4 regions of the Klebsiella scottii genome follow, and region 1 is predicted to be linked to each of the others. Evidence: predicted binding sites of a transcription regulator. Region 1 holds the regulator's gene; each other region holds the start of a gene.

Region 1 (7,751 bases):
GCGCCGAAGCGTGCGGCCAGCTCATCATAGTGCTGCTGCGGGTTTTTACCAGTGACGGCGGTGATTTCCGCGGCCAGCAGGCACATGATGATACCGTCTTTGTCGGTGGACCACGGCGTGCCGTCAAAACGCAGGAACGAAGCGCCCGCGCTCTCTTCACCGCCGAAGCCAAAGCTGCCGTCAAACAGGCCGTCAACGAACCATTTAAAGCCTACCGGCACTTCCACCAGCTTACGGCCAAGGTCACCGACCACGCGGTCGATCATCGCCGAGGAGACCAGCGTTTTGCCGACGGCAACCTCTTTGCCCCACTGCGGACGGTGCTGGAACAGATAGTTGATCGCCACCGCCAGATAGTGGTTCGGGTTCATCAGACCGGCCGGGGTAACGATGCCGTGACGGTCGTAATCCGGATCGTTGGCGAAGGCCAGATCAAACTTGTCGCGCAGCGCCAGCAGGCCAGCCATCGCACACTCGGACGAGCAGTCCATGCGGATGGCGCCGTCTTTATCCAGATGCATAAAGCGGAAAGTTTGATCGACATGATCGTTAACGATGGTCAGATTCAGCTTGTAGTACTCTGCGATGCGCTTCCAGTATTCAATACCGGAACCGCCCAGCGGATCGACGCCAAGCTTGAGGCCCGCTTTTTGAATCGCCGCCATATCGACGATATCCGCCAGCCCTTCAATAAACGGCTGAACCAGATCCTGCTCTTTCACGTGGCCGGAGGCCAGAGCAGCATCGAGGGAGATGCGCTTCACGCCCTGCAGGCCGGAAGCCAGCAGTTCGTTAGCCCGGTTCTCCACCACTTTGGTGACGTTGGTATCAGCCGGACCACCGTTCGGCGGGTTGTACTTGATACCGCCATCTTCCGGCGGGTTATGCGACGGCGTAATCACGATGCCATCCGCCAGCGGACCACCATTTTTGTTGTGCACCAGAATAGCGTTGGAAATCGCCGGCGTCGGGGTGAAGCCGTTGTTTTCCTGCACGATCACATCAACACCGTTAGCTGCCAGTACTTCCAGTACGGAAATAAAGGCCGGCTCGGAGAGCGCATGGGTATCCTTACCGACGTAGCATGGACCGGTAATACCGTTCTTCGCGCGATCTTCCGCAATTGCCTGAGCAATCGCCAGAATATGCTGCTCGTTGAAGTTATGGCGACCTGCGCTGCCGCGATGGCCAGAGGTCCCGAACTTCACCGCATGCTCCGCATTGCCTGCTTCCGGCTTCAGTACATAGTACTGGGCAGTCAGCTGGGCGACGTTAATCAAATCACTCTGTTGTGCAGGCTGCCCCGCACGCTTATCGATTGCCATTGCCTGATCCTTCTGATGCAAGGGTGAATAAAGCTAGATCGTGCCGCAAACCTTCTCAATCAACTCCGCGGGGAATTGCATTGACTGCATGATATGTTCAATCATGCTGCATTTACGGCCAGTATTGGTATTGGTAATCACCCACCACGGCGTGCCGGGGACCTGCTTAGGTTTGGTCTGATTGCCGCTTTTCAGCAGGATGCGGGCGTCTTCAGCGAAATAGGTACGCGTACGTCCGTGCAGAGACTCGGTGGCCGCAGCAAACGCTTTGCCGTCCAGCGAGTAAAGCGTCGTCAGTACCAGCATAAAACGGTTTACCGCGCGCTTTTGTTCGGCATATTCATCAGATAACAGCAGCTCGCGCACGGCGCGGACCTTATCCTTCACCGGATTCGCGGGCCTGGCCTCAACAACAGCGGTCGGAGCCGGAGCCGGCGCGGCTTTCGCGACGGAGGTGGCAGTCTGGGAAGCGGCGGAAAATTTCAGCATGCGCCGTAAAATGTCGGATGCACTCTCACCAATATGCTGGGTGTGGCTGGCAATATAGCGATAGAGATCATCATCAACTTCAATTGTTTTCATCTTAATCCAGTGCGATATCTTATTCTGAATACAAGTTGTCAGGATTATAAGGACAAATCCTAACCGCGGATAGCGTCAAACCAGGATGGCGGTAAAACTCAGATAGCTCTGGGTCTTGCAGCCGGATGGCAGAATGTCCAACATAATACCCTAACCCGACGGAGCGAAAAAAAGAACTTTGCCATGAAATTAAATAGCCGCGCGCAATCTGCACAAAATCCGCACAATAATTCCCCTGTGGTCCTGGTTCACGGTCTGTTTGGCAGCCTTGATAACCTCGGTATCCTCGCACGCGACCTGGTCGCCGACTACGATATTTTGCAGGTCGATATGCGCAATCACGGTCTTTCCCCGCGCGATCCGCAGATGACCTACGCCGCTATGGCTCAGGATCTGCTCGACACCCTTGACGATCTTCAGCTGGAAAAAGCGACCTTTATCGGCCACTCAATGGGCGGTAAAGCGGTGATGGCGCTGAGCGCCCTGGCCCCGGAACGCATCGACGGCCTGGTGGCTATTGATATCGCGCCGGTGGATTATCACGTCCGCCGCCATGACGAAATCTTTGCCGCCATTAACGCCGTGACCGCTGCCGGCGCCGCAACCCGTCAGCAGGCGGCGGCAATTATGCGCAAGCATCTGCAGGAAGAGGGAGTCATTCAGTTTCTGCTGAAATCCTTCGTTGACGGCCAGTGGCGTTTTAACGTGCCGGTCCTGTGGAATCAATATAGCCATATCGTCGGCTGGCAGCCGGTTCCCGCGTGGCCGCATCCGGCCCTGTTTATCCCAGGCGGCAACTCTCCCTACGTGACCGATGAATATCGCGACGCGCTGCTGGCTCAGTTCCCTCAGGCCCGCGCGCACGTGATTGCCGGCGCGGGCCATTGGGTCCATGCGGAGAAACCGGAAGCGGTATTGCGCGCAATTCGTCGATATCTCTCCTTTTTAGCGGCATAACTGGCTAAAAACTGCCCGACCGCGCCGCAGAATGCCTGCGGTCGTTGGCGCAGCGGTTCGCCTGATGTATTATGGCGCGCTATCTGTGTCGGCAATGGCCCGACAACTCGTTTCCCCGAAGTCACTCTGAATCATGGCAAAAGAACAAACGGACCGTACGACATTAGATTTGTTCGCAACCGAGCGTCGCCCGGGTAGACCAAAGACCAATCCGCTTTCGCGCGACGAGCAGCTGCGCATCAATAAACGCAACCAGCTTAAACGCGACAAAGTTCGCGGCTTAAGGCGCGTGGAGCTCAAGCTCAACGCTGAAGCGGTTGATGCGCTCAACGAGTTAGCTGATGCCCGTAATATGAACCGTAGCGATCTGATTGAAGAGATGTTGATGAACCAGCTGGCAGCCCTGCATAGCCAGGGTAAAGTCTGAGAAACCTCAAAAACAACACTTTCATGTAGCAGAGTGTGCAGTCGGGTGTGATTGCTGTTTCCGCGCCCTTCCCTGTTCTGCTATGATTGCCGTTATCTGCGGGCATTACGCCACTACCACATCATTAAGTTTCAAGAGGTTATTTTACTCATGGCAATCATCGGCATCTTTTTTGGCAGCGACACCGGCAACACCGAAAATATTGCAAAAATGATCCAAAAGCAGCTTGGTAAAGATGTTGCTGATGTTCACGACATTGCCAAAAGCAGCAAAGAAGACCTGCAAGGTCATGATATTCTGCTGCTGGGCATCCCAACCTGGTACTACGGTGAAGCGCAGTGTGACTGGGATGATTTCTTCCCGACGCTGGAAGAGGTCGATTTCAACGGTAAGCTGGTAGCCCTGTTTGGCTGCGGCGACCAGGAAGACTACGCTGAATACTTCTGTGACGCGCTGGGTACCATTCGCGACATCATCGAACCGCGCGGCGCAACCATCGTCGGCCACTGGCCGACTGCAGGCTACCATTTTGAAGCCTCTAAAGGTCTCGCCGATGACGACCATTTCGTCGGTCTGGCTATCGATGAAGACCGTCAGCCTGAGCTGACCAACGAGCGCGTAGAGAAGTGGGTTAAACAGATTTCTGAAGAACTGCATCTCGAAGAAATCAAAAACGCCTGATCGTTAAACGGCGCTACCTTCGGGTATCGCCGTATTGATAGGTAAAAGCAATAAAACTAATAGCTACAAGTTTTTAACTTTTAATCACATATCTGTACAATGTCCTCTGATTTAACGAGGAGACGTGACACAGTTTGTAGCGTGTGCCTCGTTTTTGACAGCATACAAGGCTCGATGCTTGCGGTTTTCATTTCATCATGGCAGTTCTATAATGAGACGCATTACATCGGGTGATTCTCTGTATTACTTCCGCTAATGGAAGTAGATCGTTTAGCAACAGGACAGATTCCGCATGACTGACAACAATACCGCATTGAAGAAGGCTGGCCTGAAAGTCACACTTCCACGATTAAAAATTTTGGAAGTGCTGCAGGGGCCGGATAACCATCACGTCAGCGCGGAAGATTTATACAAACGCCTGATCGACATGGGTGAAGAGATCGGTCTGGCTACCGTTTATCGCGTACTGAACCAGTTTGATGATGCCGGCATTGTTACCCGCCATAATTTTGAAGGCGGTAAATCCGTTTTCGAACTGACGCAGCAGCATCATCACGATCATCTGATTTGCCTCGATTGTGGCAAAGTGATCGAATTCAGCGATGACTCCATCGAAGCGCGTCAGCGTGAAATTGCCCACCGTCACGGTATCCGCCTGACCAACCACAGCCTGTACCTGTACGGCCACTGTGCAGAAGGCGATTGCCGCGAAGATGAACACGCGCACGACGCGGTGGAAAAATAGTTTCCCGCAGCGTAAGCAGCAAAAAGCCAACCCGCAGGTTGGCTTTTTTTATGCCCGCAAATACGGAGTACGAGGGAAATCAGGGCCGGGTATTGTTGCTGCGGATCTCTTTCCAGATCTGGTCGCAGCGGGCTTTCACCGCCTGATCGTTGCCGGTGCGGGTCGCCAGGATACACTGCTGATAATCCAGCACGCGCACGCTTTCCTGATTAGCGAACTGCTGATGCTGCTTATCCTCTTTAAGAACGTTCAGCACGCTCTGGCACGCCTGAACTTTATCCGGATTCCCTTCTGCCGTATTGATGCAGGCGCTGTAGGCATCCTTCAATTTAGTATCTTCTTTTGGCGCCGGTGACTGCGTACAGGCCACCAGACCCGATGCCATGATGGCGATGAGCAATAGCTTCTTCATAATCAACCTCACGGGCTGGCGGCAGGCTTACGCCCGCCGCTACGGCATCAGAAAATAGTGAACGGGGCAATAACCATAAACTTCACGTCGCGCTCATCCTGGAAGATGTTGCCGTAACCGCCGCTCCAGCTTGGAATATCGGAGTGGTTGTCGTACTGAGTGAAGTGGAGTTTGAACAGCGTTCCTTTCGCCCGGCCGTCCTGCACGGTATACATGGCATCGAGGCTGTAGGCCGACTCTTCCAGACGTTTGTCCGCGTTGTAGTACGCATCGGGCGTCGCCATTTTGCCTGGTTTCGCATCCCACGCGTAAACGTAAGACGCGCCAAACGCCCAGCCCGGCATATTCCAGTTTTTCATGTCGTACATGGCGCCGAAGAACACGGCTTTTTCGCCGTTGGCGTTGAAGTCTGAGCGGTTATCCCACCACACGTCCAGGCGACCGTTAGAGGATGCGTAGGTTGGAGTCATACGCTGCAGGAAGTAGCCCTGCTGACCTTCAGCCTTCACCCAGGTGCCTTCCAGACGCAGGTCCAGCACGTCGGCAACCTTGTAGCCAAAGGTTAGCGCCTGTAGCCAGGCGGTGCCGTCATAAATATCGTTCGCGCCGCCGTTGCTGACCTTATCGCGGGTACCGTAGAACTGATAGCTGGTGCTTAACGGAGCGCCGGCGACGTCAAATTTATAGCTGGCCTTAGCAAAATACTGGTCGATATAGCCTTGAGCCTGGCCAAACGCGGCTTCCAGCACGAGGTCATTTTTAAAATCATATTTGGCGCCCAGAGAGTGCAGATAATCGACTTTCGTCTTCTTATCGTTCTGATAGAACTCATCCATCTCAATGTGCCACGGCGCTTTGTATTCGTTCGTCCACATGTAGGAGAAACTCAGCGCGCCAGAGTCGCCGTAATCAAAGTTGGCTCCGGCTTCGGCACCTTGATAAGTGCCCGGCATAAAGCTCCAGTGCGGAGCCAGCAGCGTTTGCCCGGTTGGCTGAATATAGCCAGCGCGCGCCCACGCCGGGCCATACTTAAATTTTGCCGCCGCTTTATAGAGGCTAATCCCGCTCTTGTCGCCGGAGTAATCTTCGTCGTAGGCTTTATTTCTTGAGGAGAAGGCAATTTCGTTCGGGTGACCGCTTTCGCTGCTTTCCGCCATTTCAATTGCGGTAAAGGCAGCCACGTCAATACCAAACATATCGGCAGCATAGCCGGACTGGAAATCCAGGTTGGCGTTCCAGGTTGAATGCGAAAGGTTGGTTTTGTACTTATCGCCGTCGGTGACGTCTTTACGGTCGCGCTCACGCTGCCAGTAATAGATACCGCCGGTTAACGTGGAATCATCAATAAAACCTGCTGCGCTGGCCTGCGGAACAACGATCCAGCTCGACATCGCGGTGACGGCGGCAATAGCCAGCGCCAGCGTACTACGTTTGCCACTAAACGTACGCATGTGCATATCCTCTTTGACGTTTTAAAACGCGGAGCCAAAGGCAAGCCGCGAAAAATAAATAAGACTGCTAAAAAGCGGTGCGGTAAAAATCCGCATATCCACTCTGGATAGACTATTTTTCGTGACGCGAATTATCAATCTCTTTCGCCGACCAAAGCTTAAGATTATGACAAAGCGCACATAATCTATGTCTTTTTGTTACAGCCTGGGATTTCGTACATTTAGCGCGGAAGTATTTGCAAAATCAGGATAAAAGATGAGATGGAAACGCTTACAGCGGTTTTTTACACAAAAATAACAGACGGGCCAGGCGGGATATATTACAAGCTGTAAACAAGATTAATTCGCATCGCGAAAATAACCAAATGAGTCAGCTAAATGCGGAAATAAAAAAACGCCGCGCGATGCGGCGTTTTTGATGACGATGCGGCGACGCGGGTTTATGCGCCGATCTTCGCCCAGGTATCACGCAGGCCAACGGTGCGGTTGAACACCAGACGGTCGGCGCTTGCATAGCGGCTGTCGAGGCAGAAGTAGCCTTCACGCTCGAACTGCAGGGCCTTACCGGCCTGCGCCTGCGCCAGGCTCGGCTCGGCGAAGCCGTGCTTGATAACCAGCGATTCGGGGTTCATTACTGCAAGGAAGTCCTCTTCTGCGCCCGGATTCGGCACGCTGAACAGACGGTCGTACAGGCGAATTTCTACCGGCAGCGCGTGCGCCGCGCTCACCCAGTGGATAACGCCCTTCACCTTGCGGCCGTCCGCCGGATCTTTGCTCAGCGTATCGGCATCATAGGTGCAGAAGATAGTGGTGATATTGCCCTCTGCATCCTTCTCTACGCGCTCGGCTTTGATCACGTAGGCATTGCGCAGGCGAACCTCTTTGCCCAGTACCAGACGCTTGTACTGCTTGTTGGCTTCCTCACGGAAGTCAGCGCGATCGATCCAGATCTCACCGCTGAACGGCACGTCGCGGCTGCCCATCTCCGGCTTGCTCGGGTGGTTCGGCATGGTCACATTTTCACTGCCGCCCTGCGGATAGTTTTCGATAACCAGTTTTACCGGATCGATAACGGCCATTGCGCGCGGGGCGTTTTCGTTCAGATCTTCGCGAATGCAGGACTCCAGCGACGCCATTTCAATGGTGTTGTCCTGTTTGGTCACGCCGATGC
Region 2 (7,751 bases), 1.6 Mb from region 1:
GGCGCGAAGCTGGAAAACGTCAGCGTGGGCTGCTGCGGCATGGCCGGAACCTACGGCCATGAGGTTAAAAACCATGCCAACTCGTTGGCGATTTACGCGCTTTCCTGGCAACAGGCGATGCAGCGTTTGCCGCGCAACCGCTGCCTGGTGACCGGCTATTCCTGTCGTAGCCAGGTTAAGCGTATTGAAGGCAGCGGCGTACGTCACCCGCTGCAGGCGCTGCTGGAGATTATTGGATGATTTGGAAACGTCAGACAACGCTGGAACAGCTCAACGCTATGGGCGAGGGCAATATGGTTGGTCTGCTGGATATCCGCTTCGATGTGTTTACCGATGACACCCTTGAAGCCACGATGCCGGTAGACAGCCGAACCCATCAGCCGTTTGGCCTGCTGCACGGCGGCGCGTCGGTGGTGCTGGCCGAAACGCTGGGTTCGGTTGCCGGCTACTTATGCAGCGAAGGCGAACAAAAGGTGGTGGGGCTTGAGGTTAACGCTAACCATATCCGCTCGGTTCGCGGCGGTCGGGTTCGTGGCGTCTGCAGGGCCCTGCACGTCGGCTCGCGCCATCAGGTGTGGCAGATTGAAATATCCGATGAGCAGGGGCGTCTGTGCTGCTCATCGCGGCTCACTACGGCGGTGGTTTAAGACCGCGATCGTTGCCTGAAGTGATATATGGGGGAAATTTTTCCCCCATATTGTTTATAGCGTTTCATCCTTAATTATTTCACTCGGGCCATTCTTCTGCACCGAGGCAATTCCTTTTTTCGCCGCATCCTTCGAGGAATACATTTCACTGGTGGCAATGGTTTCGTGGTTATCGGCCTTCAGTAAGAAATACCAAGGTTGGGACACGCTCTTCTCTGACTTCTTAATGACGTAATACCCCATCTTTTACCCCTTTTCACGTTAACAGCTCCCCATGATATGTAGACCATGACGGCTTGTGCGGCAAGTAATCATCTAATAAATATATAATTCATGATTCATTGGTTCTGTGTATGCTATTATTTAGTCACTATACACTTGCAGAGCAACAAAGAGGACGGAGTTAACCATGGGTATCATTTCCTGGATCATTTTTGGTCTTATTGCCGGTATTTTAGCTAAGTGGATCATGCCGGGCAAAGACGGCGGCGGCTTTTTCGTCACCATCATTCTGGGGGTCATCGGTGCGGTAGTGGGCGGCTGGATCAGCACCTTCTTTGGTTTTGGCAAGGTTGACGGATTTAATTTCGGGAGCTTTGTCGTTGCGGTAATTGGCGCGCTGGTCGTGCTGTTTATCTACAGAAAAATTAAGAGCTAATAGCCCTTCAGTATCAACTGAGTCATAAGCGATAAAAGCTGCCACTATTATTGGCAGCTTTTTTTTCGTCACATAATAGCGATGCTGGCGGATCGGATGATAATAAAAACCACAACAAACCGGCGGGCAAATCTATTAGACAACCCGTACATCGTACCGGCCGAAGGGGCCGCTAACCTATTTCCCTACGCCCGCAGGGTTTAATTAACCCGCCATAATCACCAGGGACCGGCCTCTGACATATCGGGTACGGCGACAACTTCGACATGAACTTCATAATGCCGGGCTTTGCTGGCCGGGATTAACGCGGTGAGCTTATTAATGGTTTCAGTCGGATTATCGCTGGCAACGGTCGCGGAGAAGAGCACCGGCTTTCTCGGCGGCAATGGCGGCATGGGCATTGGCATGGGGCCACGTTCCTGATTCATCTCAAACGGCGGCTGCCCGGCGTTATTCCGCGCTGGGGCTGGCGTTTCGTTTTTATCCGCGGCGAAGGCGCCGGCGGCGGCAATAGAAACGGTTGCTAACAGGGCAATGATTGTTCTTTTCATCTTTGTTACCTCTTAAGAGTGTGGCTAAAATCTTAGAGGTTACGTTTCTGGCCGACAATCCCACCAGGGGCGAATCCTACAAATCTCCTTATTTATTAACGAATGTGGAGGGTCTGCAGGGAAGCGTGCGGCACGGTGAAACCGAGGGCCGGTCTCATCAGGAGATGGCTGCGGCCAGCCGATAAAAGGCAAGAATTGAAACAGCGGCGACAAAGATTTGTGGCACAACACGCTTTCAGTCCAGCAGTACGCTCATCACCAGAAGGACTACCATGCACATCGACATAATACTGATATCTATCATCCGTTACGACAAAAGCTCCAGGTTATCAGCGGCTCCGGCATCATGCCGAAAACTGTAGAAAATATAGACGGAGATTGTACACCAGCTTGATCATGGTGATTAAAACTTAATCCCCGAAGGACGGTCGACTTTATAACCAAAATGTCTACACATAGCCACACAACAACCCCGGTTTTCAGATAATGCTTATAGATTGGCCGTGATATTCGTAGGATCGGCCCATGCTATGGGGAGTGGGGCATATTTGGGTCGGCGCATCCTGGAGCGAGGTAAGACGAAATTTCAACCTGATTAATACCTGTCGGTCAAATGGCCGAAGGGCGGCAGAGCGTGTCCGCTGCTCGACTGCTATGACGTCGGAGATTGTCGAGTGCGGCCGCCGGAAAACGGCGCCTGCGGGGCTAATGCGAAGATATTTCCCGGCGCTATCGCTATGAGGTGGCCCGCCCGGGATCCCTATGCAAAAGCACGAGGGCGGGCCTTGGCTATAGGGGGTCTACAACCGGCACGGATTTTACCATCCAGAATATGGCCGAAATATTAAAAACCTCTCCCGGGAAACGTTTTAAGATTTACCTCATCTGATAAGGCAATACGCTGCGACAGAGTGAGCTATTTGCAACTGCTCTGCTTAGAAGGCGTGACAGTCAATGGTAGGAATGCCGTCATAGGGGCATAATCTATACCTCGCCCCTAAAACCCGGCACATCTTCGCCAACGCGAATGCAGAATTTATGGCATACCGCTGCCTGCGCAGGTTATAACAGCTGAATGAAAAAATAGCATTCAGGGGAGATCTATGAGCGACAAAAGCAGAGCTTTTCGTCTTCTTCACGAATCCGGGAATACCTTTGTCATTCCTAATCCCTGGGACATCGGCACCGCCAGAATACTTGAGCAAATGGGCTTTATGGCCCTCGCCACAACCAGCGCTGGGCTCGCCTTTTCTCTGGGGTTGGCGGAAGGCCAGGTCTCCTGGCAACAGACCATTCATCACTGCCGGAACCTCGCCGCAGCGACCGCTCTGCCGGTGTCAGCCGATCTGGAGAAAGGAGCGGGCAACAGTCCGGATAGCGCCGCTGAAACCATTGAGATCGCAGTGGACGCCGGTCTTGCGGGCTGTTCCCTTGAGGATTACAGCGGCCGGCCGGAAGTTCCTATCTTCGATTTGAGTCTTGCGGTTGAGAGAATTGCGGCGGCGGCTGAATCACGCGCTATTTGTGATCCTGATTTTGTTATTACTGCGCGAGCTGAAAATTTCATGTGGGGCAATCGGGATCTTGATGAAACAATCCTGAGGCTTCAGGCTTTCGAAAAGGCGGGCGCAGATGTTCTCTATGCCCCGGGGATCGACGATCTCTCTATGATTCAAACCCTCTGCAGCTCTGTTACAAAACCGGTGAATGTTGTCATGGGATTGCCCGGAAATGTTTACAGCGTCGAAGAACTCTCGCAAGCCGGAGTCCGGCGTATAAGCGTGGGAGCCTCAATGGCCCGATTCGCTTATGGCGCGTTTGTTCAGGCAGCGCGGGAGGTCAGCCGTGATGGCACTTTTACCTATGCAAAACAGGCCATCGGTTTTTCAGAACTTGAGGCCTTTTTTCGCCGGGCTAATCAATAATCAGCAGACGTGGCGGCGTGCATCAATTTCGCGCTGCGTTTTTCCAGCGCATAGCGGTCAATTATCCTGGATACGTGACGCCGGCGTTCAGGTGAGTTCCTGTATCCATTCCAGGTGAAAAGATCGGCAGCAGCGCCACCGTCGGCTACAATCTCTTCTCCTGGCTTGAGCCCGGCTATTTGGCGGGCCATAACGGGGACAGCGGAGCTGATGGAGGGCGCTTTTGGGGACAGCGGAATCTCCTTTTATGCCCCGGATTGTCCGCCGGTGTAATAGTGTAACCTGTTGAATATCCGATAAGTCGCTGAAAGCAGGATTTTTTCATCTCCTATCTCAAAAATCGGTATTTTCGATACATCTTTTCCATTGCCGCACCTTCTGCCAATTCGCATCAAATAACTTATTATTTTTCAATCTATTAAATAGAAAAAATGAGACCTGATAAGCAGTAAAGCAGGGTCTATGCTTATAAAAAGGGCCGTAAAAGGGTCGCAGGGGCGAATACCCCTTCTCCAGATGGGTTGAAGTGATAATCGTTATCACTAACATGGTGAGATGCCCTGATGGCGCCAACCAATGAGGTAGAGCTATGGAATTACAAGCAGGAACCTTTAATCCCGACGATTTTAGCTGGCGAGGTCTGATAATGACGCCCGCCGCCGCCGCCCATATCCGTGACCTGGTGAGCAAGCAGCCGCCGATGCAGGGGCTGCGTCTGGGCGTGAAAACCAGCGGCTGCGCTGGATTTGCCTACGTCATGGAGCTTATCGCTGAGCCCGCGCAGGACGATCTGCTGTTTGAGTTTGATGGCGCGAAGCTGTGGGCGCCGCTGCAGGCAATGCCGTTTATTGATGGTACGGAGCTGGATTACGTTCGGGAAGGATTAAATGAAATCTTTAAGTTTCATAACCCGAAAGCGCAGCACGAGTGCGGCTGCGGTGAAAGCTTTGGGGTTCAGGCGGAGTAATTATGTCTCGTAATACTGAAACAACTGACGATGTCAAAACCTGGACCGGCGGGCCGCTGAATTATAAAGAAGGCTTTTTTACCCGGTTACAGACCGATGAGCTGGCCAAGGGCATCAACGAAGAGGTGGTGCGGGCAATATCCGCCCGTCGCAACGAGCCGGAGTGGATGCTTGAGTTCAGGTTGAACGCATTTAAGGCGTGGCTGGAGATGGAAGAGCCGCACTGGCTGAAGGCGCACTACGATAAGCTGGACTATCAGGACTACAGCTACTATTCCGCGCCGTCCTGCGGCAACTGCGACGACACCTGCGCCTCCGAGCCGGGAGCGGTGCAGCAAACCGGCCCCGGCGACTATCTGACCAGCGAAGTCGAAGAGGCCTTTAATCTGCTGGGCGTGCCGGTACGTGAAGGTCGCGAAGTGGCGGTAGACGCCATATTTGACTCGGTTTCGGTCGCCACCACCTACCGGGAAAAGCTGGGAGAGCAGGGCATCATATTCTGTTCCTTCGGCGAAGCGATTCACGATCATCCGGAGCTGGTGAAAAAATATCTCGGCACCGTGGTGCCCGGCAATGACAACTTCTTCGCCGCGCTGAACGCCGCGGTTGCCTCCGACGGCACCTTTATCTACGTGCCGAAAGGCGTGCGCTGCCCGATGGAACTATCGACCTATTTTCGCATCAATGCGGAAAAAACCGGCCAGTTTGAACGCACGATCCTCGTCGCCGATGAGGGCAGCTACGTCAGCTATATCGAAGGCTGCTCGGCGCCGGTTCGCGACAGCTACCAGCTGCACGCGGCGGTCGTTGAGGTCATCATCCACAAAGATGCCGAAGTAAAATATTCCACGGTGCAGAACTGGTTCCCCGGCGATAACAACACCGGCGGGATCCTGAACTTCGTCACCAAACGGGCGCTCTGTGAAGGTGAAAACAGCAAAATGTCGTGGACCCAGTCGGAGACCGGCTCGGCGATAACGTGGAAGTATCCGAGCTGCATTCTGCGCGGCGACAACTCCATCGGCGAGTTCTTCTCGGTGGCGCTGACCAGCGGTCACCAGCAGGCGGATACCGGCACCAAAATGATTCATATCGGTAAAAATACCCGCTCGACGATTATCTCCAAAGGGATTTCCGCCGGTAAAAGCCAGAACAGCTACCGCGGGCTGGTAAAAATTATGCCGACCGCGACCAACGCGCGAAACTTTACCCAGTGTGACTCGATGCTGATTGGGCCAGACTGCGGGGCGCATACCTTCCCGTACGTCGAGTGCCGCAACAATAGCGCCCAGCTGGAGCACGAAGCCACCACCTCGCGAATCGGTGAAGATCAGCTGTTCTACTGCCTGCAGCGCGGGATCAGTGAAGATGATGCGATCTCAATGATCGTTAACGGTTTCTGTAAGGATGTTTTCTCAGAGCTGCCGCTGGAATTTGCCGTGGAAGCGCAAAAACTGCTGGCGATAAGCCTTGAACACAGCGTCGGTTAACAGTCTGACCCACACCGGCTGCGCGCTGACGCCGCCTGAATCAGACTGCCGAATTAAGGAATATACATGTTAAGTATTAAAGATTTGCAGGTTTCCGTTGACGAGAAAGAGATCCTGCGCGGATTGAACCTGGATATCCGACCTGGCGAAGTTCACGCCATTATGGGGCCCAACGGCTCCGGGAAAAGTACGCTCTCCGCAACGCTCGCCGGGCGGGAAGATTATGAAGTGACCGGCGGCAGCGTTGAGTTTAAGGGCAAGGATCTGCTTGAGCTTGCGCCGGAGGATCGCGCGGGCGAGGGGATCTTTATGGCCTTCCAGTATCCGGTTGAAATTCCGGGCGTCAGCAATCAGTTTTTCCTGCAAACGGCGCTGAATGCGGTACGTCGCTATCGCGGGCAGGAGCAGTTAGATCGCTTTGATTTTCAGGATCTGATGGAAGAAAAAATTAAGCTGCTGAAGATGCCGGAAGACCTGCTGACCCGCTCGGTCAACGTCGGCTTCTCCGGTGGCGAGAAAAAGCGCAACGACATCCTGCAGATGGCGGTGCTGGAGCCGGAGCTGTGCATTCTCGATGAGTCTGACTCGGGGCTGGATATCGACGCCCTGAAGATCGTTTCTGACGGCGTCAACGCGCTGCGCGACGGCAAGCGCGCGTTTATTATTGTCACCCACTACCAGCGTATTCTCGACTATATCAAGCCTGATTACGTCCACGTGCTGTATCAGGGGCGGATCGTCAAATCCGGCGACTTCACCCTGGTCAAACAACTGGAGGAGCAGGGCTATGGCTGGCTTACCGAACAGCAGTAACGCGCTGCAGCAGTGGCACCACCTGTTTGAAGCGCAGGCGGAGCAGAGAACCCCAGAAGCGCACCAGCACCTGCAGCAGGCGCTGCGCCTGGGGCTGCCGACGCGTAAGCATGAGCACTGGAAATATACGCCGCTGGATGCGCTGCTCAGCGGCACCTTCGTCGCACCGCAGCCCGAGGCGTTAACCACGGCGCAGCGGGACGCGCTGGCGCTCTCCGTCGATGCCTGGCGGCTGGTGTTCATCGATGGCCGCTACAGCGAAGCGTTGAGCGATGCGCTGGCCGACAGCGGCTACGAAGTCAGCATCGATAACCAGCGGCAGACGCTGCCCGACGCGCTGCAGCCGGAGCTGTTTCTGCACCTGACCGAAAGCCTTGCGCCGACGGTGACGCGCATTCGCGTGAAGCGCAACCAGCGCCCCGCGAGGCCGTTACTGATTATGCACGTGACGCGCGGGCTGGAGGGGGAAGAGATGAATACCGCGCACTACCGGCATCATCTGGAGCTGGAGAGCGGCGCGGAGGCGACGATCCTTGAGCACTATGTCAGCCTTAATGAGCAGCGTCATTTTACCGGCGGACGGCTGACCGCCGCGGTGGCGGACAACGCGCATCTGCAGCATATCAAGCTGGCGTTTGAAAACGCGCAGAGCTTCCACTTTGCCCACAACGACCTCTCTCTGGGGCGCGATGCATCGGCC
Region 3 (7,751 bases), on a different contig from region 1:
TGGCCTGACGGAAAATATGCTCAGCGAGCCAAACGTCCGGAGCCTGCGCCTGCTGCAGGAGATGGCGCACGGCCGCGGTCAGAGCATGGCGCAAATGGCGCTGAGCTGGCTGCTGAAAGACAGCCGGGTGACGTCGGTACTGATTGGTGCCAGCCGTCCGCAGCAGCTAGAAGAGAACGTAAAGGCGCTGGAAAACCTGACTTTCAGCGCCGAAGAGCTGACGCAGATCGACCAGCACGTGGCGGATGGTGAGCTGAATTTGTGGCAGGCTTCGTCGGATAAGTAAATCGCTGGCCCGGTAGCCAAACGCTGCCGGGCAAGCAGGGATCAGTGCTTAACTTTGGTCAGGCGATCGAGATAGCCCATCACAAACGCCGACAGCACGAATGTCAGGTGGATAATGACGTACCACATCAGCTTGTTGTCCGGCACGTTCTTCGCATCCATAAACACCCGCAGCAGGTGGATCGAGGAGATAGCGACGATGGAGGCCGCCACCTTATTTTTCAGCGAGGTGGCGTCCATTTTCCCCAGCCAGCTGAGCTTCTCTTTACCCTCGTTGATATCCAGCTGAGAGACAAAGTTTTCATAACCCGAGAACATCACCATCACCAGCAGACCGCCGACCAGCGTCATATCCACCAGCGACAGCAGGGTAAGAATCAGGTCCGACTCCCCCACGCTGAAGATATGCGGCAGGATGTGGAGAATCTCCTGAAAAAATTTGATCGATAGCGCCACCAGCCCCAGAGAGAGGCCAAAATAAACCGGTGCCAGCAGCCAGCGTGAGGCGTACATGGCATTTTCCAGAAAACGTTCCATAAGACCCTGTAAGTTAAAAAAAACGACCGGCATTATATCGCAACCTGCCAGCGTGAATGCAACATCCCGTCAGCGCGCGGATCGGCAGACATAAAAAAGGCTGGCACAAGGCCAGCCTGGGGAGAGATGTCGGTGAGGGCTACTGCGCTTTAACGGTCTCTTCGCCCACCAGACCAATCTTCAGATAACCCGCCTGATGCAGGGTATCCATGACCTTCATCATCGTCTCATAGTCCACGGTTTTATCCGCGCGGAAGAAGACGGTGGTGTCTTTCTTACCTTCAGTCAGCGTATCCAGCGCGCCGATCATGTTCTCTTCGGTGACCGGATCGTTGCCGAGGAACATGGCTTTATCCGCTTTCACCGACAGATAGATCGGCTTTTCCGGACGCGGCTGCGGCTGGCTGGAGGACGCGGGCAGGTTCACCTTCACATCAACCGTCGCCAGCGGAGCCGCCACCATAAAGATAATCAGCAGCACGAGCATGACGTCGATAAACGGCGTCACGTTAATATCGTGCATTTCGCCGTTATCATCGAGGTTTTCGTTAAAATGCATTGCCATAAAGCATCAACCTACTCGTAATTTCTGCGCGGTACGTACCGGGGAAGTGCCGCTGGCGCTAAGGTCCAGATCGCGGCTTTGCAGCAGCAATACCTGGGCGGCAACGTCGCCGAGGGTGGCTTTGTAGCTGCCGATCATACGGGCGAAGATGTTATAGATAACCACCGCCGGGATAGCGGCGAACAGGCCAATTGCCGTTGCCAGCAGCGCTTCCGCGATGCCAGGCGCGACAACCGCGAGGTTGGTGGTCTGAGTCTGGGCAATGCCGATGAAGCTGTTCATGATGCCCCAGACGGTACCAAACAGGCCGACGAACGGGGAGATGGCGCCAATGGTCGCCAGATAGCCGTTACCGCGGCCCATATAACGACCCACAAACGCCACGCGGCGCTCAAGGCGGAAACCGGTACGTTCTTTAATGCCTTCGTTATCTTCGACGCCGGCCGAAAGCTCCAGCTCGTTTTGCGCTTCATTGATAAGCTGCGTGCTCAGGCTTTTAGGATGGAAAGCGTTGGCGATATCACTGGCCTGATCGAGGGAGCGTGCTTCGCCAAGTAACTGCTGTTCGCGCTTGAGGCGGCGCTTGCTGGAGAGGATTTCCGCACCCTTGCCGAAGAAGATAGCCCATGTGACTATCGACGCCAGAATCAGGCCGATCATCACGACCTTAACGACAATATCGGCATGATGATACATACCCCAAACGGAAAGATCCGCCTGCATCAAATTATTACCCACTCTGAGTCTCCAGGACGTAAATCACAAAATCTGAGCATAATAATATCAAAACGGCATCGAATTGATAGTGGTTCTCATTAGTATTTACACTGTGCAGCAAATCACGTTTATTTTCCTTGCGCTTACGCAGTAAAAAAGTGGCCGCCGGGGATTTGGTAAAATTTTTGCCTGTATCCGCCGTTAGCCGGTACACATCCGGGTATTCATGCTAGTTTAGACGTCCAGACGTATAAAAACAGGCAAAAACATGGCTGACAAACATCTTGATACCGCTCTGGTCCACGCCGGGCGCAGTAAAAAATATACCTTAGGATCGGTAAACAGCGTGATTCAGCGCGCTTCATCGCTGGTATTCGATACCGTCGAAGATAAGAAACATGCCACCCGCAACCGGGCGAAAGGCGAGCTGTTTTACGGCCGCCGCGGCACGCTGACCCACTTCTCGCTGCAGGAAGCCATGTGCGAGCTGGAAGGCGGCGCCGGCTGCGCCCTGTTCCCCTGCGGCGCGGCGGCGGTGGCCAATACGATTCTGGCGTTTGTTGAGCAGGGCGACCACGTTCTGATGACCAATACCGCCTATGAGCCGAGCCAGGATTTTAGTACCAAAGTGCTTGCCAGACTCGGCGTGAGCACCGGCTGGTTCGATCCGCTGATTGGCGCCGATATCGCCCGTCTGGTCCAGCCGAATACCCGCGTGGTATTTCTCGAATCTCCGGGGTCGATAACTATGGAGGTCCACGATGTTCCGGCGATCGTCGCGGCCGTGCGCAGCGTTGCCCCGGAAGCGATCATCATGATCGACAACACCTGGGCGGCAGGCGTGCTGTTCAGGGCGCTGGATTTCGGCGTCGATATCTCTATTCAGGCCGGCACCAAATACCTGATTGGCCACTCCGATGCGATGGTCGGCACCGCGGTCGCCAACGCGCGCTGCTGGGACCAGCTGCGTGAGAACGCCTATCTGATGGGGCAGATGCTCGACGCGGATACCGCCTATATGACCAGCCGCGGCCTGCGCACCCTCGGCGTGCGCCTGCGTCAGCACCACGAGAGCAGCCTGCGCATCGCCGAATGGCTGGCGCAGCACCCGCAGGTGGCGCGGGTCAACCATCCAGCGCTGCCGGGCAGCAAAGGGCATGAGTTCTGGAAGCGCGACTTTACCGGCAGCAGCGGTCTGTTCTCGTTTATTCTCAATAAGCGGCTGAACGATGCCGAGCTGTCCGCTTATCTGGACAACTTCAGCCTGTTCAGCATGGCCTACTCCTGGGGCGGGTTTGAATCGCTGATCCTGGCTAACCAGCCGGAGCACATCGCCGCCATCCGTCCTGAGGCTGAAGTCGATTTCAGCGGCACGCTGATCCGCGTCCATATCGGTTTAGAAAATGTTGACGATCTGTTGGCGGATTTAGCGGCGGGCTTCGCGCGTATCGTGTAAAGTGACAGCCAGTGGCAATAATTGCGGACGTTCTGTTAGAGGCGGCCGCTTTTGTTGCGCCCGGGATCAAGGTGTTCGGGCCTCTTCAGGAGTACACTAGTCAAAAATACGGTACCACTTAGGAAAGTCCATGGTTGTTATTCAAGAGATTGTCGCCGCGCTCTGGCAACATGATTTTGCCGCATTGGCGAACCCTCACGTTGTGGGCGTTGTATATCTGGTCATGTTCGCGACCCTGTTTCTCGAGAACGGTCTGCTGCCGGCCTCATTTTTACCCGGTGACAGCCTGCTGCTGCTCGCCGGCGCGCTGATTGCTAAAGGCGTCATGGACTTTGTGCCCACCCTCGCCATTCTGACGACGGCGGCCAGCCTCGGCTGCTGGCTGAGCTATGTCCAGGGGCGCTGGCTCGGCAATACCGAGACCGTTAAGGGCTGGCTTTCCCATCTGCCGCAAAAATATCATCAGCGTGCGACCTGCATGTTTGATAAGCATGGGCTGCTGGCCCTGCTGGCCGGGCGTTTCCTGGCCTTTGTGCGCACCCTGCTGCCAACAATGGCCGGTATTTCCGGGCTCTCCAACCGCCGCTTCCAGTTCTTCAACTGGCTCAGCGCGCTGCTGTGGGTCGGCGTGGTTACCGGACTCGGATATGCGCTGAGCATGATCCCTTTCGTCAAGCGCCACGAAGATCAGGTGATGACCTGCCTGATGATCCTGCCTATCGCTCTGCTGGTTGCCGGCCTGCTGGGTACGCTGGTGGTGGTCATTAAGAAAAAGTTCTGCAGCGCCTGATTGACCTTCCCGGGAGGGCGCCGGCGCGCCTTCCCCGGAGCGTACGCTTCCTGTCACATCCCCTGAATCGTTCTGATCCGCGCCGCATCTTCGCCCGGCGTCATGCCAAAATAGCGCTTAAACTCCCGGCTGAACTGCGACGCGCTTTCGTAGCCTACGCGCATCGCCGCCGCGCTGGCCTTCATCCCGTCGTGGATCATCAGCATCCGCGCTTTATGCAGGCGATAGCTTTTCAGATACTGCAGCGGTGATGTGCTGGTGACCGATTTAAAATTGTGATGAAACGCCGAGACGCTCATGTTGGCCTCTGCCGCCAGCTGATCGACGCTCAGGTTCTCGGTGTACTGGCTTTCAATGCGCTTGAGGACGCGGCTGATCAGGCTGAAGTGGGTTTGCCGGCTCACCAGCGCCAGCAGCGCCCCGCCGCACGGCCCGGTCAGCACGTAGTAAAGCATCTCGCGAATAATCTGTTTGCCCAGAATGCGCGCATCCAGCGGCCGCTCCATCACGTCCAGCAGCCGTTCAGCGGCGCACAAAATCTCCTCAGAGAGCGCCGCCGAGTTGATTCCGCTCGATGCCACCGCGGGCTGGAAGCGCTCATCCTCGCCAATATCCATCAGCAGCTCCTGCAGCTGCAGAATATCAACGTTCAGCCGTAGCCCCGCCAGCGGAACCTCCGGCGTCGCGAAGGTCTCGCACTCAAACGGCAGCGGTACCGTCAGCAGCAGATATTCATTGGTGTCGTAACGAAAAGTCCGCTCATTTATGTAACCAATTTTATGACCCGAAAAGAGAAAAACGATGCCTGGCTGATACATCACCGGCGTGCGCGTTCCCGGCTGCGTGCCGTACAATAACCGAATATCAGGCAGGAGTTCGCTGAGTTTTTCTTCGTTATTTTTCAGATTGTTAACCTTTTCAGTTAGCAGCTGACATATCTGGGAACGCTTCATTTACGGTGACTCTCCAGTCGTTTTTTCACGACTTCATTGTGCGCATTCCGCAGCTTTTTCTCCAGCCCCACGGAGAAATGGGCAAGACATCGGCAGGAATGTGCATTGAGGGGAACGGATGAGGGGACCACAATGTCCGTCATCTGGCCGGGATATCTTCTCTGCCGGCAGTTTTCTCTTATTGAGGTGATGAGCAATGAACAATTTCGATCTGTATACCCCAACCCGTATCCTCTTTGGTAAAGGTGCCATCGAAAACCTGCGCGATCAAATCCCGGCGGGAGCCCGTATTCTGGTCACCTACGGCGGCGGCAGCGTGAAAAAAACCGGCGTGCTGGATCAGGCCCTGAGCGCGCTCAGCGATTTTGAGGTGCTGGAATTCGGCGGTATTGAACCGAACCCATCCTACGAAACGCTGATGAACGCGGTCAAAATTGCCCGTGAACAGCAGATCACCTTCCTGCTGGCGGTTGGCGGCGGTTCCGTGCTCGACGGGACGAAATTTATCGCGGCCGCCGCGCATTATGATGAAAGCGTCGATCCGTGGGAAATCCTCGAAACCTACGGTAAAAATGTCAAAAGCGCCATCCCGATGGGTTCCGTGCTGACGCTGCCGGCGACCGGCTCCGAGTCCAATAAAGGTGCCGTAGTTTCACGTAAAACCACCGGGGACAAGCGCGCCTTTATGTCTTCCCACGTGCAGCCGGTGTTTGCGATTCTCGATCCGGTCTACACCTACACCCTGCCTCCGCGTCAGGTTGCCAACGGCGTGGTTGACGCATTTGTCCATACCGTTGAGCAGTACGTAACCTATCCGGTTGATGGCAAAATCCAGGACCGCTTTGCCGAAGGCATCCTGCTGACCCTGATCGAAGATGGCCCGAAAGCGCTGAAAGAGCCGGAAAACTACGACGTGCGCGCCAACATTATGTGGGCCGCGACCCAGGCGTTAAACGGCCTGATCGGCGCCGGCGTTCCGCAGGACTGGGCAACGCATATGCTGGGACATGAGCTCACCGCCATGCACGGCCTTGACCATGCCCAGACTCTGGCCATTGTTCTGCCGGTGCTGTGGAATGAAAAACGCGATACCAAACGCGCTAAGCTGCTGCAATACGCCGCCCGCGTGTGGAATATCACCGAAGGTCCTGAAGATGAGCGTATCGACGCGGCTATCGCCGCAACGCGCAATTTCTTCGAGCAGCTCGGCGTACCGACTCGCCTGAGCGGCTACGGTCTTGACGGTAGCTCCATCCCGGCGCTGTTGGCTAAACTGGAAGAGCACGGTATGACTCAGCTCGGTGAAAACCAGGATATCACTCTCGACGTCAGCCGCCGTATTTACGAGGCTGCACGCTAATTCTCCCCTGCTGATACGCCCTCTCCTTCGGGTCATCGGACGCGAAGGAGAGGAGTTTAACTACCGTTTTTAGCTATTTCGTCCAGACTTAATGCTACCCCTTAGCGAAATGTACCCCGCTAAGTTTCATTAACAGGAGGAAGGCATGACACATCCAACCGTGATAAAACTGCACGACGGCAACCTGATGCCACAGCTGGGCCTCGGCGTGTGGAAAGCAGGCAACGAGGAGGTCGTCTCCGCCATTCACAAGGCGCTGGAAGTCGGTTATCGCTCTTTTGACACCGCCGCCGCGTACCAAAACGAAGCCGGCGTCGGCAGCGCGCTGAGCCAGGCTGACGTCCCTCGCGATGAGCTGTTTATCACCACCAAGCTATGGAACGACGATCAAAAACGCCCGCACGAAGCGCTGCAGGAGAGCCTGAACAAGCTGCAGCTCGACTACGTCGATTTGTATTTAATGCACTGGCCGGTTCCGGCGATCGACCATTTTGTTGAAGCCTGGAAGGGCATGATTGAGCTCCAAAAACAGGGGCTGGCAAAAAGCATTGGCGTCTGTAATTTCCAGGTCCACCATCTGCAGCGGCTGCTCGATGAAACCGGCGTGGTACCGGTTATTAATCAGGTCGAACTCCATCCCCTGCTGCAACAGCGCCAGCTGCACGCCTGGAACGCGACGCACAAAATCCAGACCGAATCCTGGAGCCCGCTGGCTCAGGGGGGCGAAGGCGTATTCGATCAGAAAATCGTCCGCGAGCTGGCCGATAAGTACGGCAAGACGCCGGCGCAGATTGTGATCCGTTGGCATCTCGATAACGGCCTGGTGGTGATCCCTAAATCGGTGACCCCTTCGCGTATCGTGGAGAACTTTAACGTCTGGGACTTCCGTCTCGATAAAGACGAACTGGGAGCAATGGCGAAGCTGGATATTAACAAGCGCCTCGGGCCAGACCCTGACCAGTTTGGCGGTTAACCTTCCTTCCTGACCGCAGGGCGGTTTTTCGGTTATCCCGGACGGTGGCGCAGCGGCCGCCCTCTCCGGGCAACCTCATCCCTTTACTCCATCACCCCGGCAAGCCCTGTGCTGC
Region 4 (7,751 bases), 560 kb from region 1:
CGCTGCCGCCGCTGTTCAGCTACTTCCCGGCGAACACGCTGATCGTCAATACCGGCGAGCTGGAAGCCAGCGCCGAACGTTTCCAGAGCGAAACGCGCGCCCGCTTTGAAAGCCGCGGCGTTGATCCAATGCGCCCGCTGCTGCCGCCGGAGCTGCTCTGGCTGCGCAGCGCAGAGCTGTTCAGCGAGCTGAAAAAATGGCCGCGCGTGCAGCTAAAAACCGACCGCCTGGCGGAGAAAGCGGCCCATACCAACCTCGGCTATCAGAAGCTGCCGGATCTGGCGATTCAGGCGCAGAACAAAGCGCCGCTGGATAACCTGCGCCGCTTCCTCGAATCCTTCACCGGCCCGGTTATCTTCTCGGTAGAGAGCGAGGGCCGCCGCGAAGCGCTGGGCGAAATGCTGGCGCGCATTAAGGTTGCGCCGAAGCATATCCGGCGTCTTGAAGAGGCAACCGGCAGCGGCCGCTATCTGATGATCGGCGCCGCCGAGCACGGCTTTATCGATAGCCCGCGCGGCCTGGCGCTGATTTGTGAAAGCGATCTGCTGGGCGAGCGCGTGGCGCGCCGACGTCAGGATTCGCGGCGCACCATCAATCCCGATACTCTGATTCGCAACCTCGCGGAGCTGCACATCGGTCAGCCGGTGGTGCACCTTGAGCACGGCGTTGGCCGCTATGCGGGAATGACCACCCTCGAGGCCGGCGGCATCAAGGGTGAATACCTGATGCTCACCTACGCCAATGACGCCAAACTGTACGTGCCGGTCTCCTCGCTCCATCTGATTAGCCGCTATGCCGGCGGCGCGGAAGAGAGCGCCCCGCTGCATAAGCTCGGCGGCGACGCCTGGGCGCGAGCGCGGCAAAAAGCGGCGGAGAAGGTGCGCGACGTGGCGGCGGAGCTGCTGGATATTTACGCCCAGCGCGCGGTCAAATCCGGGTTTGCGTTTAAGCACGATCGTGAACAGTATCAGCTCTTTTGCGACGGCTTCCCGTTTGAGACCACCCCCGATCAGGCACAGGCCATCAATGCGGTGCTGAGCGATATGTGCCAGCCGCTGGCAATGGACCGTCTGGTCTGCGGCGACGTGGGCTTTGGTAAAACCGAAGTTGCGATGCGTGCCGCCTTCCTGGCGGTAGAAAACCATAAGCAGGTGGCGGTGCTGGTGCCGACGACCCTGCTCGCTCAGCAGCACTTCGACAACTTCCGCGATCGCTTCGCCAACTGGCCGGTGCGCATCGAAATGTTGTCTCGCTTCCGCAGCGCCAAAGAACAGGCGCAGATTCTGGAACAGGCGGCCGAGGGCAAAATCGATATACTGATCGGCACCCATAAGCTGCTGCAAAGCGAAGTGAAGCTGCGCGATCTTGGGCTGCTGATCGTCGATGAGGAGCACCGCTTTGGCGTGCGGCATAAAGAGCGCATCAAGGCCATGCGCGCCGATGTCGATATTCTGACGCTCACCGCGACGCCCATCCCGCGCACCCTGAATATGGCCATGAGCGGCATGCGCGATCTGTCGATTATCGCCACCCCTCCGGCGCGCCGTCTGGCGGTGAAAACCTTCGTGCGCGAGTACGATGCGCTGGTGGTACGCGAGGCCATGCTGCGTGAAATACTGCGCGGCGGCCAGGTTTACTATCTCTACAATGACGTAGAAAACATCCAGAAAGCCGCCGACCGTCTGGCCGAGCTGGTGCCCGAAGCCCGTATCGCCATCGGTCACGGGCAGATGCGCGAACGCGAGCTCGAGCGGGTGATGAACGATTTCCACCACCAGCGCTTTAACGTGCTGGTCTGCACCACCATTATTGAAACCGGGATCGATATTCCTACCGCCAATACGATCATCATCGAGCGCGCCGATCATTTCGGCCTTGCTCAGCTGCACCAGCTGCGCGGGCGCGTCGGGCGTTCACACCATCAGGCCTATGCCTGGCTGCTGACTCCGCATCCGAAGGCGATGTCCACCGATGCGCAAAAGCGTCTGGAAGCGATCGCCTCGCTGGAGGACCTCGGCGCCGGGTTTGCCCTGGCAACCCACGATCTGGAAATTCGCGGCGCCGGCGAGCTGCTTGGCGAGGACCAGAGCGGGCAGATGACCACCATCGGCTTCTCGCTGTATATGGAGCTGCTGGAGAACGCCGTTGATGCGCTGAAGGCCGGGCGCGAGCCGTCGCTGGAAGATCTCACCAGCCAGCAAACGGAGGTCGAACTGCGCATGCCGTCATTGCTGCCGGACGACTTTATCCCGGATGTAAATACCCGACTCTCGTTCTACAAGCGCATCGCCAGCGCCAAAAGCGAGCACGAGCTGGAAGAGATCAAGGTTGAGCTCATCGACCGCTTCGGCCTGCTGCCGGATGCGGCCAGAAATCTGCTGGATATCGCCCGCCTGCGCCAGAAGGCGCAAAAGCTTGGCATCCGCAAGCTGGAGGGGAATGAAAAAGGCGGCATCATTGAGTTTAATGAAAAGAACCACGTCAACCCGGTGTGGCTGATTGGCCTGCTGCAGAAACAGCCGCAGCACTTCCGCCTTGACGGGCCGACGCGCCTGAAGTTTATGCAGGATCTCGCCGAGCGTAAAACGCGTATGGACTGGGTTCGTCAGTTTATGCGCCAGCTGGAAGAGAACGCCGTCGCCTGACCGTGACCGGGAAAATGGATGCGGTGATATTCATCGTATCCATTTTTCACCTGACACATTCAGCAAACTTTACAAATGTTTTGCAATCCACCAAGGTTTCCCCACACTCCCCCACGCCATAATTTGGCTCTGTTTTCGTAGAAAAATAACCACTTACTTATTATGGTCATAAACTCTTCGCGTATCTCTCTGTGGCTGACGCTGTTTGCCGTTGTCGCCGCGCTGGCGCTTCCGGCCCGCGCTAACACCTGGCCTTTACCGCCGCCGGGCAGCCGCCTGGTGGGGCAAAACCAGTTCCACGTGGTGCAGAATAACGGCGGCTCGCTGGAGGCCATTGCCAAAAAGTATAACGTTGGTTTTCTGGCGCTCCTGCAGGCCAACCCCGGCGTCGACCCCTACGTTCCCCGGGCGGGCAGCGTGCTGACCATTCCGCTGCAGACGCTGCTGCCGGACGCGCCGCGCGAAGGGCTGGTGATTAATCTCGCCGAACTTCGTCTTTACTACTACCCGCCGGGCAAGAATGAGGTGACCGTCTACCCTATCGGTATCGGCCAGCTCGGGGGCGATACCCTCACGCCAACGATGGTGACTACCGTGTCAGATAAGCGCGCCAACCCGACCTGGACGCCGACGGCCAATATTCGCGCACGCTATAAGGCGATGGGTATCGAACTGCCAGCCGTGGTTCCCGCCGGGCCGGATAACCCGATGGGGCACCACGCGATCCGCCTGGCGGCCTACGGCGGCGTCTATCTGCTGCACGGCACCAACGCCGATTTCGGTATCGGTATGCGCGTGAGCTCGGGCTGCATTCGCCTGCGCGATAATGATATTAAGACGCTGTTCAATAAAGTGACCCCCGGGACCAGGGTCAATATCATCAACGCGCCGATTAAGGCCTCCGTTGAGCCAAACGGCAGCCGGCTGGTAGAGATTCATCAGCCGCTGTCAAAGCATCTTGATGACGATCCGCAGACGCTGCCAATCGTGCTTGATGCGGCAATGCAGGCCTTTAAGCAGGCGCAGCTGACCGACCAGCAGGTCATGGATCGAGCGATCGAACTGCGCTCGGGTATGCCGATTGACGTCACCCGTCACCACCCGAACGCCGGGCAGGCGCTGTAATCGCTATCTTCTGCCTGACAGTGCAGTGCTATTCCGTTCGCCCTACGCCAGGCAGAACATGTCTGCCGGGCGCCAGGTGACCGGGTTAAGGGGAAGACAGCCGTCTTCCCCTTAACAATCCTCGCGGTACGCCTTTCCCTCAGTACGGGTTCATCAGCGCGAAAATGGCGGCTGAAACGACCGAATCATCAGCCTCAAAGGCGCGGAGAGATTGCCCTGGCATACACGAGGAAACAGTTATCCCGCGCAGCAGAAAATTCCCGTCATCGGCTTAACCGACAGGTTCTTTATGGCGCTTTGTTTGGGGGATAGCTGAGCATTCAGACAGCGAGTCGCGGTCCCATAAGGGGGTGGACCGCTTCGCAATATTGGCACAACAGGGGGAACAGCTTACTGCGTACTACCGCGGCCTGATAAAGGGGTCAGAACCGCGTTTGTCAGTGGCATGACAGAGGGAACAACTTATTTGTAGATAACCGCAGTCCCGTGCAGGGTGTTAGGACCGGTTACCGACGTAATGCGGAATGAAGTCGCGCCCATTTCTTCAGCTTTCTGCGCCAGCTGATCTTCCAGAGAACCCAGGTTGGTGCCGGCGGAAGCGGAAACGGTGCCGATTTTTTGCTGGCCAGCAGGAGTGGATTGCACTTCAACGGCGGCAAAACTAGCGAAAGAGAGCGAGCTCAGAACGGCAGCGAGGGTCAGCGTTTTGATGTTTTTCATGATTATTATACCTATGCAGATGATTTTTTTAGTAGGGTCGTAAGAATTAACTTAACGATCGATAGGTAAATAATAATGTGACCCACATCACACGTCAACGCATTTTTATAACGATCGTTTAATTATTTATAAACAACTTAAAATTCATATATATATGAATTATTTATTTTTGGACTGACTCTGCTGGCAGGTTATGTCGTTTATTTTTATAATGGCCTCTCAACAAACCAACATAGGTACAGGCGGCATCATGACAACTGACGTTCAAAGTTGCACAAAAAAAAGCCGTGGCCGACCTAAAGTGTTCGACAAGGAAGCGGCGCTGGATAAGGCCATGGCACTGTTCTGGCAGCATGGGTATGAGGCAACCTCCCTTGCCGATCTGGTGGAAGCCACCGGGGCAAAGGCCCCTACGCTCTACGCCGAATTCGTCAATAAAGAGGGGCTGTTTCGCGCGGTGCTGGATCGCTATATTTCGCGTTTTGCCGCCAGACACGAAGCGCAGCTGTTTGCCGAAGAGAAGTCCGTCGACCAGGCGCTGCGGGACTATTTCACCGCGATAGCCACCTGCTTCACCAGTAAAGACACCCCGGCGGGCTGCTTTATGATCAATACCTCCGCGGCGCTGGCAGCCTCCTCTACCGATATCGCCAACACCATTAAGTCGCGGCACGCTATGCAGGAGCAGACCCTGACCCAGTTCCTGCAGCAGCGCCAGCTGCGCGGTGAGCTCCCGGAAAATGGCGACGTTCGCCAGCTCGCGCAGTTCTTAAGCTGCGTGCTGCAGGGTATGTCGATCAGCGCTCGCGAAGGCGCCGATTTCACTAAATTGATGCAAATTGCCGACACCACCCTGCGCCTGTGGCCGCAAATCCTCCAGCACTAATCCGCTCCCCTGTCCGGTGACGTAAGTCACCGGGCCTGCGTTCCCCCTCCGCCTTAACCCCAATTTTACTAATGTTTTCACATCCTTAAGTGTTAATTTGTTGTAAATGATATTGATAACAATAATCACTACGTGCAGAATTCGCATTTGAGTTTTTACAATTTATTTCACCCTGTAACAATCGGTGCACCCGCGCCGAAAAAATAAAACAACAACGCTTACAACCAAGCCGTTAACTCATAAAAGGAATGCGAATGAACACGCGTCTCTGGGTTCTTAACCCACTGCTGCTGGCCACCACCCTCCCCGTCTTTACCACCCAGGCGGCCGAAGAAAATCTTATCGTTAGCGCCAACCGTACGCACCGTACCGTTGCCGAAATGGCGCAGACCACCTGGGTTATTGAGGGTCACGAAATTGAACAGCAGGTTCAGGGCGGCAAGGAATTCAAAGATGTGCTGGCGCAGCTCATTCCAGGCATCGACGTCAGCAGCCAGGGGCGGACGAACTACGGCATGAATATGCGCGGTCGCGCCATCGTGGTGCTGATCGACGGCGTACGGCTTAACTCCTCCCGCACCGACAGCCGTCAGCTGGACTCGATCGACCCGTTCAATATTGAGCATATCGAGGTCATCTCCGGCGCAACTTCGCTGTACGGCGGCGGCAGTACCGGCGGCCTGATTAATATTGTGACCAAAAAAGGCCAGCAGGATCGTCAGGTCGATCTCGAACTGGGCGGCAAAACGGGTTTTGCTAACAGCAACGACCATGATGAACGCGTGGCGGCAGCGGTGAGCGGCGGTACCGAGCACGCCTCCGGCAGATTATCGGTGGCTTATCAACGCTTCGGCGGCTGGTATGACGGCAATAACGATGCGCTGATCCTCGATAACACCCAGACCGGTTTGCAGCACTCCGACCGCCTCGACGTGATGGGTACTGGCACCATCGACATTGACGACAATCGTCAGCTCCAGCTGGTGACGCAATACTACAAAAGCCAGGGCGACGACTACGGCCTGTACCTCGGGAAAAATATGTCGGCGGTGACCGGTGACGGCAAGGCCTACACCACCAACGGGCTGGATTCCGACCGCGTCCCCGGCACCGAGCGTCATCTGATCAGCCTGCAGTATTCCGATGCCGACTTCTACGGCCAGAATCTGGTCAGCCAGATCTACTATCGCGACGAATCCCTGACCTTTTACCCCTTCCCGACCCTCGCTAAGGGCCAGGTCAGCAGCTTCTCCTCCTCGAAGCAGGATACCGATCAGTACGGGGCCAAAATTACCCTCAACAGCCAGCCGCTGGACGGCTGGGATCTGACCTGGGGGCTCGATGCCGATCATGAAACCTTCAACGCCAACCAGATGTTCTTCGACCTCAACGAATCGATGGCCTCCGGCGGGCTGAACAATCAGGCCATCTACACCACCGGCCGCTACCCGGGCTACAGCATCACCAATCTCGCCCCGTTCCTGCAGAGCAGCTATGACCTGAACGATATCTTCACCCTCAGCGGCGGCGTGCGCTACCAGTGGACGGAAAACCGGGTTAATGATTTTGTCGGCTACGCGCAGCAGCAGGACGTCGCCAACGGTAAAGCCAGCTCGGCGGATGCCATTCCTGGCGGGAAAACGGATTACGATAACTTCCTGTTTAACGCCGGGATTGTCGTCCACATTACCGACCGTCAGCAGACCTGGTTTAACTTCTCCCAGGGCGTCGAGCTGCCTGATCCGGGTAAATACTACGGCATTGGTAAATACGGCACCGCCGTTAACGGCAACCTTCCGTTGCTGTCGAGCGTCAACGTCGGGGACTCGCCGCTGCAGGGGATTAAAGTCAACTCTTACGAGCTGGGCTGGCGCTACACCGGCGACAACCTGCGTACGCAGCTGGCGGCCTACTACTCTACGTCGGATAAAACCATCGTCGTCAACCGCACCGATATGACGATTGACGTTGAGTCCGATAAGCGTCGTATTTACGGCGTTGAAGGGGCGGTGGATTACGCCTTCCCGGAGAGCGACTGGAGCACAGGAGCTAACTTCAACGTTCTGAAATCACAGGTGAAGAGCGACGGCAGCTGGCAGAAATGGGATGTGACCCTGGCCTCTCCGTCGAAAGCCACCGCCTGGGTCGGCTGGGCGCCGGACCCGTGGTCGCTGCGCGTGCAAACTCAGCAGGTGTTCGATCTTAGCGACGCCAGCGGCAACAAGCTTGATGGCTACAACACCGTCGACTTTATCGGCAGCTACGCGCTCCCGCTGGGTAAGCTCACCTTCAGCATCGAAAACCTGCTGAACGAAGACTACGTTACCATCTGGGGCCAGCGCGCACCGCTGCTTTACAGCCCAACCTACGGCAGC

Evidence for each region. Region 1 encodes Fur, which represses iron uptake genes when iron is present. Its sites were predicted from a motif close to ATAATAATGAGAACNACTATCAA; they were not measured.
Region 2: sufA (Fe-S cluster assembly scaffold SufA) is a predicted target of Fur. The motif match lies at 4,308-4,330, and genes of this name have one in related genera.
Region 3: exbB (tol-pal system-associated acyl-CoA thioesterase) is a predicted target of Fur. The motif match lies at 2,187-2,209, and genes of this name have one in related genera.
Region 4: QFI97_RS17790 (TonB-dependent siderophore receptor) is a predicted target of Fur. The motif match lies at 5,483-5,505, and genes of this name have one in related genera.

What each region holds. Positions count from the first base shown of each region.
Region 1 is NZ_JARXNI010000020.1:2,707,806-2,715,556, forward strand. Features, by position in the region: gene pgm (phosphoglucomutase (alpha-D-glucose-1,6-bisphosphate-dependent)) at 1-1,325, opposite strand, end outside; gene seqA (replication initiation negative regulator SeqA) at 1,359-1,907, opposite strand; gene ybfF (esterase) at 2,091-2,864, shown strand; gene ybfE (LexA regulated protein) at 2,998-3,291, shown strand; gene fldA (flavodoxin FldA) at 3,442-3,972, shown strand; gene fur (ferric iron uptake transcriptional regulator) at 4,265-4,717, shown strand; gene QFI97_RS20425 (ChiQ/YbfN family lipoprotein) at 4,797-5,129, opposite strand; gene chiP (chitoporin ChiP) at 5,177-6,580, opposite strand; gene glnS (glutamine--tRNA ligase) at 7,021-7,751, opposite strand, start outside.
Region 2 is NZ_JARXNI010000020.1:1,147,469-1,155,219, forward strand. Features, by position in the region: gene ydiJ (D-2-hydroxyglutarate dehydrogenase YdiJ) at 1-240, shown strand, start outside; gene menI (1,4-dihydroxy-2-naphthoyl-CoA hydrolase) at 237-647, shown strand; gene QFI97_RS13115 (YegP family protein) at 702-890, opposite strand; gene QFI97_RS13120 (GlsB/YeaQ/YmgE family stress response membrane protein) at 1,057-1,305, shown strand; gene QFI97_RS13125 (hypothetical protein) at 1,524-1,856, opposite strand; gene QFI97_RS13130 (isocitrate lyase/PEP mutase family protein) at 2,960-3,781, shown strand; gene sufA (Fe-S cluster assembly scaffold SufA) at 4,371-4,748, shown strand; gene sufB (Fe-S cluster assembly protein SufB) at 4,751-6,238, shown strand; gene sufC (Fe-S cluster assembly ATPase SufC) at 6,305-7,051, shown strand; gene sufD (Fe-S cluster assembly protein SufD) at 7,026-7,751, shown strand, end outside.
Region 3 is NZ_JARXNI010000019.1:249,812-257,562, reverse strand. Features, by position in the region: gene mgrA (L-glyceraldehyde 3-phosphate reductase) at 1-286, shown strand, start outside; gene QFI97_RS04975 (TIGR00645 family protein) at 328-822, opposite strand; gene exbD (TonB system transport protein ExbD) at 962-1,387, opposite strand; gene exbB (tol-pal system-associated acyl-CoA thioesterase) at 1,394-2,125, opposite strand; gene metC (cystathionine beta-lyase) at 2,373-3,560, shown strand; gene yghB (DedA family general envelope maintenance protein YghB) at 3,691-4,350, shown strand; gene QFI97_RS04950 (AraC family transcriptional regulator) at 4,404-5,303, opposite strand; gene yqhD (alcohol dehydrogenase) at 5,500-6,663, shown strand; gene dkgA (2,5-didehydrogluconate reductase DkgA) at 6,809-7,636, shown strand.
Region 4 is NZ_JARXNI010000020.1:2,151,297-2,159,047, forward strand. Features, by position in the region: gene mfd (transcription-repair coupling factor) at 1-2,645, shown strand, start outside; gene ldtC (L,D-transpeptidase LdtC) at 2,808-3,770, shown strand; gene bhsA (multiple stress resistance protein BhsA) at 4,233-4,490, opposite strand; gene QFI97_RS17785 (TetR/AcrR family transcriptional regulator) at 4,741-5,376, shown strand; gene QFI97_RS17790 (TonB-dependent siderophore receptor) at 5,631-7,751, shown strand, end outside.